2 regions of the Rhizobium sp. 01T444 genome follow, and region 2 is predicted to be linked to the other one. Evidence: riboswitches for the same ligand, from Rfam matches in the RefSeq annotation. Region 2 holds a riboswitch; the other holds the start of a gene.

Region 1 (4,417 bases), on a different contig from region 2:
CGGGCCTACGCTCGCTTCGACCAGGCCTTGCTCGATAAGGCGATCGCGGCTGGCGAAACGGAGCCGGAACAGCTTCTCGGCAAGGGCGTTCTCGCCTTCACCATTGATCAGGGCAAGTTCAGCCAGCCCTATCAGGGTATCGTGGCACTTGACGGTACCTCGCTGGAAGACATTGCAGGTGTCTATTTCCGCCAGTCGGAGCAGATCCCGACGCGCGTGCGCCTTGCCGCAGCCGAGCTCTTCGACCGCGACGAGAACGGTAAGCCGCGTCACCGCTGGCGGGCAGGGGGCCTCGTCGCCCAATTCCTGCCGGAAGCGCCGGAGCGTATGCGCCGGCCCGATCTTCACGGCGGTGATGGCGACACGGCTGCGCGCGCCCATGTTGAGGATGATGCCTGGACGGAAGCCCGCTCGCTCGTTGAAACCGTGGATGCCGATGAACTGACCGATCCGCTTGTTGGCACCGAACGCCTGCTCTTTCGCCTCTTTCACGAACGCGGCGTGCGCGTATACGATCCGCGCGCCGTCTTCGATCGTTGCAGCTGTTCACGGGAAAAGATCGGCGGCGTGCTGAAGGGCTTCAGCGCCGAGGAAATCGAGGCGAGCCAGGAAAATGGCGAGATCTCGGTCACCTGCGAATTCTGCTCCACGACCTACCGCTTCCCGGTGCAGGAAGTTGCGGCGGCGGAGTGAGTGCGCGGAGAATGGGGCAGGCTCTAGTTCAATACCCTGAGCAGGCCGGGTGAATCCAAAGAGAAGGCGGGTATGTCGACATCGAACGTCTCGCCTTCGTCCGTCTCCATCTGGTAGTGGCCGAACATCAGGCCGGACGGCGTATCCAGCGGGCAGCCCGACGAATATTCATAGGTGTCACCTGGCTGCAGCCGCGGCTGCTCGCCGACGACGCCGGGGCCGCTGACCTCGTCGATCTGCCCGTTCTGGTCGGTAATGTTCCAGTAGCGGTTGACGAGACGTACGGCGATGCCGGAATTGTTGCTGATGACCACACGGTAACCCCAGACATAGCGATCGTCATCCGGATCGGATTGCTCCTCCAGATAAAACGGCTCGACAACGACTTCGATATCTCGTGTGAGGGCGCGATACATGCCTTACACCTTAGTCAGGATATGTTACCCGTATCTTATAAGAGGCCTCTGCCGTCAAGAAACGGTACAGTGATCGCGGCCTCACCACCCCCGGTTGGACCGCCTTTCGTTCATTAAGCCTAACTCTCAGTGTTAAATTCAAGGCAAATGCGACGGCCGCAGCGTCTGCCGACGGCCGTGCCTTGATGGTCAGGCCGAAACCTTCGCCAGAGCGCGGGCGAAATCTTCTATCAGATCGTCCGTATCCTCGATGCCGGCCGACAGGCGCACCGTGCCCGGCGAGATGCCGAGTTCGGCGCGAGCCTCGTCCGTCAGGTTCTTGTGCGTGGTCGTGGCCGGATGCGTGATCAGGCTCTTGGAGTCGCCGAGATTGTTGGAAATCTTGACGATCTCAAGCGCGTTCTGCAGCGCGAAGGCAGCTTCCTTGCCACCTTTGAGCTCGAAGCAGACGAGCGTCGACCCACCGGACATCTGCTTGGCGATGATATCGGCCTGCGGATGGTCTTTGCGGCCGGGATAGATGACCTTGGCGACCTTGCCCTGATCGGCCAGGAAGTCGGCGATCTCCGCTGCATTCTGCGTCTGCTGCTTGACGCGCAGCGGCAGCGTCTCGATGCCCTTCAGGAGCGTCCAAGCGTTGAAGGGCGACATGGCCGGACCGGTATGGCGGAAATAGTCGTGCAGGTTCTCGTCGATCCATTCCTTGTCGGAGAGAACGACGCCACCGAGGCAGCGGCCCTGGCCGTCGATATGCTTGGTCGCGGAATAGACGACGATATGGGCGCCGAGTTCCAGCGGCTTCTGGAAGAGCGGCGTCGCAAACACGTTGTCGACGACGACCTTCGCGCCGATCTGGTTGGCGAGCTTGGCGACACCGGCGATGTCGATCACTTCCAGCGTCGGGTTGGTCGGGCTTTCCAGGAAGAATACCTTGGTCTTCGGGGTAACAGCCTTTTCCCAGTTTTCGAGGTCGCGACCGTCGATCAGCGTGCAGTCGATGCCGTATTTCGGCGCCAGCGTCTCGACGACCCAGCGGCAGGAGCCGAAGAGGGCGCGCGCGGCAACGATATGATCGCCGGCCTTCAGCTGGCAGAGAATGGCGGCGGTGACTGCAGCCATGCCGGAAGCGGTGGCGCGGGCGTCTTCGGCGCCTTCCAGCATACACATGCGCTTTTCGAACATGTCATTGGTGGGGCTGCCATAGCGCGCATAGATGAAACCGTCGGTCTCGCCCTTGAAGCGCGCTTCCGCAGCTTCCGACGTATCGTAGACGAAACCCTGCGTGAGATAGATTGCCTCGGATGTCTCGCCATATTGCGAGCGGAGCGTTCCGCCGTGGACGAGTTGGGTTGCCGGGCGCCAGGTCTTGCTCATGCCATCACCACTTTCAAACAACAAAAAAACCGGCCGCAAATGCAGACCGGTTTTCAACCCGGTCTTTTTAGCCACTTATTTAACGTGGCTGCAAGCCGACCGGCCAAATCACCACGGGATAAATTTGCAATACTGCCGTTCTAAGCTTGCGTCAATTCCCCGACTTTGGTTTTGTCGGCTGCAAATTATGGATGGAGCATGATGGCTCGCGAAACTGGAATTTTGGCCGACCGCGCAATTGCCGCGCTGTTTGAGACGGGGCGTCTTCAAAGCGAGCGCGAGCTGGACCGCGACCAGATCCAGCCCGCCAGCTTGGATCTGCGGCTGGGCGCCAAGGCTTTTCGGGTGCGCGCCAGCTTCATGCCCGGCCCGTCGCATCTCGTCTCAGACAAGCTCGACCGGCTGAGCCTGCATGTCATAGACCTCAGCGAAGGCGCGGTGCTGGAGACGGGCTGCGTCTACATCGTGCCGCTGATGGAGCGCCTCGATCTGCCGGCCGACATGTCGGCCTCGGCCAATCCGAAGAGCTCGACCGGCCGCCTCGATATCTTCACGCGCGTCATCACCGATTACGCGCAGGAATTCGACAAGATCCCGGCCGGCTATTCCGGCCCGCTCTATCTCGAAATCAGCCCTCGCACCTTCCCGATCGTCGTGCGCCGCGGTTCGCGCCTGTCGCAGATCCGCTTCCGCGTCGGCCATTCGGTTCTGGGCGAGCCGGAGCTTTTGAAGTTGCACGCAACGGAAACGCTCGTCGCCGCCAAGCAGCCGAACGTATCCGGCGGCGGCATTGCGCTGTCGATCGATCTGACGGGCGACGAGGAAGGCTTGATCGGCTATCGCGGCAAACACCACACGGCCGTCGTCGACGTCGACAAGAAGGCCCAGCACGATATCTACGATTTCTGGGAACCACTCTACAGCCGCGGCCGCACCGAGTTGATCCTCGATCCGGATGAGTTCTACATCCTCGTCTCGCGTGAGGCCGTGCACGTTCCCCCGCATTATGCGGCGGAAATGACCCCCTTCGATCCGCTCGTCGGTGAGTTCCGCGTCCACTATGCCGGCTTCTTCGATCCAGGCTTCGGCCATGCGCCGGCCGGCGGGCGCGGCAGCCGTGCGGTACTGGAAGTGCGCAGCCACGAAGTGCCCTTCATCTTGGAAGACGGCCAGATCGTCGGCCGCCTGATCTACGAGCACATGCAGGAACAGCCGTCGAGCCTCTACGGTTCAGGCCTCGGCTCCAACTATCAGGCCCAGGGCCTCAAGCTTTCGAAGCATTTCCGTATCTGATGCTCGATGGCGCCGTCACTTGACAGCGGCGGCTATCTGTTGGAAGTCTCAAGCCATCAGGCGGGTGTAGCTCAATGGTAGAGCAGCAGCTTCCCAAGCTGAATACGAGGGTTCGATTCCCTTCACCCGCTCCAGCTACTTTTCCAGCGATGTCCAATGCGCCTGGGCTTCCTGTCGTCCAAAACTCGTCAGAGAAGTTTTTTGCGAACCTGGCCCTTCATTTCTCACCCCTCGATACATCCATAAATTCAACCTGTCCGCGAGCGCCGAACGCCTCAAGATGACCCAATTGCGTAATTCTCGGAAACGTCTTCAATCGCCATGCAAGCGGGAGCCTTACAAAAAGCAGGTAAATGCAACTTAATGCTGAATTGGTTTTAGTTTATGGCAATTGTCAATCGCGCATTGGAAGCTGGCTATGTTTATTTTTTGTAACCAGTATTTCCGCACCTTTTCGCGTGAGATGCCTTGGGTAATTCAAGAGAGACAATCATTCATAACACAGGCGGCCAACTCATTTAGTGGCTCGTCATTGCCGCAATTTGCCGGTAGCGGACATGACACTTAATGAAATGGTCGACGGCTCTCAGCGGAGCGACAAGGGATATGAGGCGGCGGTCATTGCCGGGGAGAGTGATGGA
Region 2 (4,417 bases):
GCGCAGGTCGCCGTCGGCATCAACGGCGTGATGCCGCCGATGTAGGCTCTCCTGGAGTAATTCCAGCCAAACCGCTGTATTTCTTCTATTGGAATTGATCAGAGCGCCGGGGCAGGAGCTGCCGCGGCGCTTGATCCTGCGACGGATGCTGCCGGTTCTTCATCGGGTTTCGAAGGCAGCGCCAGCAGATGCAGTATGCGCGGATGCAGCGCTTCCAGATAGGTCTCCGAGCGGCCGATATAGATCATGCCGGTGTCCGGCATCGTGGTAAGCAGCTTCGTCATAGTGCGCTGCCATTCCGGCTCCATGCCTTCGAGCACTTCGTCGAAAACGGCCCAGCGCGGCTTGACGAGGAGCAGGCGGGCAAAGCCGATTGCCTTCTGTTCATCGGCATCGAGAAGTTTGTCCCAGCGCGCGCGGCTATCGAGGCGGGCGACCAGCGAATGCAAGCCGGCAGCCTCAAGCGCGGCTTCGATGGCCGCGGTGTCATAGGCTTCGGGTTTTTGGGGGAATGCGATCGCCTCCCGCAGCGTTCCACCCGGCACATAGGCAACCTGGGGGATGAACAGGATGTCGTCAATCGGCGGCAGGCCTATTGTGCCTTTGCCGCAGGGCCAGAGGCCGGCCATGGCCTGGAAGAGCAGGCGGCGGTTCACGCTGTGATCGCCGTTGATCATGACCTTTTCGCCGGCCCTGATCGTCACATCCGTTTCGCGCATCTGGAAGCCGCCGCAATCGTCGATATCCTCGCCAAGCTTGGCAACGATGACGATATCCTTCAGCGTCAGCCTGTCGGGCGCGGTTTCCTCGTAGACGATTGCGTCCTTCAAATCGAAGTCATCATCCATCTCCTGAAGCGCCTGGCGGAAATCGGTGACGCGCATCAGCGTGGCGCGCCATTCGGCAATCGGGCCGAAGTTGGCGACATACCAGCGCAGCGCCGTATTGACCTGGTTGAAGGCGCCGACCGACATCATCAGCTGACCGAATGTGAGGCCGCCGGAGAAATAGGCGGGGGCTGCAACAATGATCGGGATAACGATAACCAGCCAGCCATAACCCGCCGAGACCCAAGTCAGGTTGGTATTGGCCATGGCGAGCCGCTTGATGACGGTAAGGACGTTGCTGATATCGCCGTTGATGCGTTTGCGCTCGTTCTCTTCGCCACGCGCCACTGTTATCGCCGGCATATTCTCGTTGGCATGCATCAGCGCAAAGCGCAGTTCGGCTTCCTTCGAGAATCGGTCGGCATTGAGCTTGACGAGCTTGCGGCCAACGACCTGGCTCAATAGCGAGGCCGATGCGGCGTAGAAGATCGCCGCCCAGACCATGTAGCCGGGGATGGTGAAGCTGTGGCCGCTGATATGGAAGATGAAGCCGCTCGAAAGCTCCCACAAGACGCCGATGAAGCTGACGAGCAGAATGGTCGATTGCAGGAGGCCGAGAGCAAGGTTGGTGGTGCTTTCGGCAAGATTGCGGGAATCTTCGTGAAGGCGCTGGTCCGGGTTAACGCCGAGGATGCCGATGGTGGAGAGCTTGAGGGCGCGCTTGCGCTCCAGCCACTGATCGACGAGATCGCGTGAGAGGCCTTCGCGCATGTAGAGGGCCGTCATCTGGTTCAGCCATGCCTGCAGCACGTTGAGCAGCAACAGCGCACCGGCGATCATCGCGAAGACTTCGAGCTGGCGGAAGAACTCGCCGAGATCACGACGCTCGAGGGAATCGTAGAAAGGGGCGTTCCATTCGTTGAGGATCACCTGTCCATAGGCGGTCATCAGGATGATGACGACAAGCAGGATCGCAAGTCCCACGACCTTGCCGCGAACCTGCGAATTCCAGAATGCGGAGAACATCACTCCAAGCCGATATGTCAGGCTGAGATCATACCCCACCCGGTCCTGACTCTGGATGCCCTTCCCCCCTTTGACGTCATTTTTCATTATTTTTTCCAAAATCGCCCATCACACCATTAATAACATGGGGGCGTTACTGGTCCATCAACAGATTCCACCACCCATAAAGAAAGCGTGATGGCTTGTGCAGCTGTCTCTATTGACAGTTGATTCGCAGCGCGACTGGCGCTAATTAAGATAACTCGTGGTGATTTGGCCGGCCGGCTTGCAGCCACGTTAAATAAATCGCTAAAGGGCCGCGTGCGGACCGGTAGCGATTCTTTCGCCGCCGGTTTTTTATTTTGATCGAGTTGACCGCAATGCCCATCAAGATCCCCGATACGCTGCCCGCCTTCGAAACCCTCGTGAACGAGGGCGTGCGGGTGATGACCGAAACGGTGGCGATCCGCCAGGATATCCGCCCCTTGCACATCGGGCTGCTCAACCTCATGCCGAACAAGATCAAGACCGAGGTGCAGATGGCGCGCCTGGTGGGCGCTTCGCCGCTGCAGGTAGAACTCTCGCTGATCCGTGTCGGCAACCACAAGGCCAAGAACACTTCTGAAGAACATCTGCTCGCCTTCTACCAGACCTGGGAGGAAGTGAAGCACCGTAAATTTGACGGCTTCATCATCACGGGCGCGCCGATCGAGACGCTGCCTTACGAGGACGTTACCTATTGGAAGGAAATGCAGCAGATTTTCGACTGGACGCAGACAAACGTCCATTCGACCATGAATGTCTGCTGGGGTGCGATGGCGGGGATTTATCATTTCCACGGTGTGCCGAAATATGAACTGAAGGAAAAGGCCTTCGGCGTTTACCGCCACCGTAATCTCAAGCCCTCTTCCGTTTATCTCAACGGTTTCTCTGATAATTTCGAGGTTCCGGTGTCGCGCTGGACCGAGGTGCGCCGGGCCGACATCGAGAAGGTCGACGGCCTCGAGATCCTAATGGAATCGAGCGAGATGGGCGTGTGTCTCGTCCACGAGCCGAAGGGTCGGCGGCTTTATATCTTCAATCACGTCGAATATGATTCCACGTCTCTTTCGGACGAATATTTCCGCGACGTGAATGCTGGCGTACCGATCAAGATGCCGCACAACTACTTCCCGCATAACGATCCGGCGCTCGCGCCGCAGAACCGCTGGCGCAGCCATGCGCATCTGCTTTTCGGCAACTGGATCAATGAGATCTACCAGACAACGCCCTACGATATCGAAGAGATCGGCTCGGACATCTGAGCGTCACCGGTCCAGTTTAGAAATGATGCCGTCGCATTTCTGCGACGGTATTTTGTTTTCCGGCCCTGCCCGGTTGCGGTTTGCGGCGAATGGGGGCAGGTTCCGGTTCCAGAATTCTAGGGATGGAGTGAGCGTCAATCATGACGGACAAGTTGGAACGGGAAGTTTTCGGACAGACGAAGGACGGGGAGACCGTCCATCGCGTCGTCATCCGCGGCGGCGGACTGACGGTCAAGGTATTGAGCTGGGGCGCAGTAATCCAGGATATCAGCCTCGAGGGCCATAATGCCCCGCTGGTGCTCGGCTTCGAGGATTTAGGCAGCTACCTCGCGCATTCGCCTTTCTTCGGCGCGACACCGGGACGCTGTGCCAACCGCATCGGCGACGGCAAGTTCACGCTCGACGGCAAGGACTACCAGCTCGAACTGAACGAGAAGGGTGTCACGCATCTTCATGGCGGCAGTAACAATATCGGTACACTCGTTTGGACGATCGTCGAGCACGAGACCGACCGTGTCGTGCTGAAGATCGTCGATCCCGATGGCCGCGCCGGTTATCCCGGCAACTGCACGATCCAGGCGACCTATCGCGTGCATGGCAATGGCGAGCTTTCCGTCAACTACGAGACGACGACGGACCAGCCGACGATCGCCAATGTCTGCCAGCACTCCTATTTCAATCTCGATGGCCGGGAGGATGCGCTGGCGCACGACATCATGATCGCTGCCGACCACTATCTGCCGACCAATGAGAAGCAGATACCGACCGGCGAGATCCGCTCTATCGAAGGCACCGCGTTCGATTTCCGCGCGATGGCGCCGATGAAGCGTTTCGCCGGTCAGGAGCAGGCGCTCTACGATCATAATTTTTGCTTCTCGAGCGAGCGCACGGCCAAGCGCTCCGTCGTACTTGCCCGCAGCCTGCATTCCGGCGTCTCGCTGGAAGTGCGCACGACCGAGCCTGGCGTACAGTTCTATGCCGGCTTCAAGCTAGGCGTGCCGGTGCCGGGTCTCGGTGGCCGCAAGTATGCGCCATTCGCAGGCTTCTGCCTGGAAACGCAGATCTGGCCCGACGCCATCAATCACGCGGATTTTCCGAACGCGGTTCTGCGTCCAGGGGAGGTGCTGCGGCAGGAAACGGATTACATCTTCACGAAGAACTGAGATCACCCATCCTGTCAGGATGAATGAAAACCCTCGCGGTGTCCCGCGAGGGTTTTTCTTTTTGGTGAAGCGAATCCGACTTGCCGATTGGTTCTAAATAGGTTCTATTATGCGTCCA

What was found. A riboswitch is a leader RNA that binds a small molecule or an ion and turns the genes downstream of it on or off. The one in region 2 is predicted to bind S-adenosylmethionine.
Region 1: linked by a shared signal. The riboswitch ahead of AC1DTN_RS01390 (O-succinylhomoserine sulfhydrylase) and the one ahead of metA (homoserine O-acetyltransferase MetA) in region 2 are both predicted to bind S-adenosylmethionine.

Annotation. Positions count from the first base shown of each region.
Region 1 is NZ_JBFTPD010000001.1:287,908-292,324, reverse strand. Features, by position in the region: gene AC1DTN_RS01400 (Hsp33 family molecular chaperone) at 1-693, shown strand, start outside; gene apaG (Co2+/Mg2+ efflux protein ApaG) at 717-1,109, opposite strand; gene AC1DTN_RS01390 (O-succinylhomoserine sulfhydrylase) at 1,299-2,483, opposite strand; SAM riboswitch at 2,530-2,608, opposite strand; gene AC1DTN_RS01385 (2'-deoxycytidine 5'-triphosphate deaminase) at 2,682-3,776, shown strand; tRNA gene AC1DTN_RS01380 (tRNA-Gly) at 3,837-3,910, shown strand; gene AC1DTN_RS01375 (DUF4274 domain-containing protein) at 4,413-4,417, shown strand, end outside.
Region 2 is NZ_JBFTPD010000003.1:541,230-545,646, forward strand. Features, by position in the region: gene AC1DTN_RS08010 (hypothetical protein) at 1-45, shown strand, start outside; gene AC1DTN_RS08015 (ABC transporter ATP-binding protein/permease) at 99-1,940, opposite strand; SAM riboswitch at 2,088-2,165, shown strand; gene metA (homoserine O-acetyltransferase MetA) at 2,213-3,136, shown strand; gene AC1DTN_RS08025 (aldose epimerase family protein) at 3,277-4,299, shown strand; gene AC1DTN_RS08030 (GntR family transcriptional regulator) at 4,417-4,417, shown strand, end outside.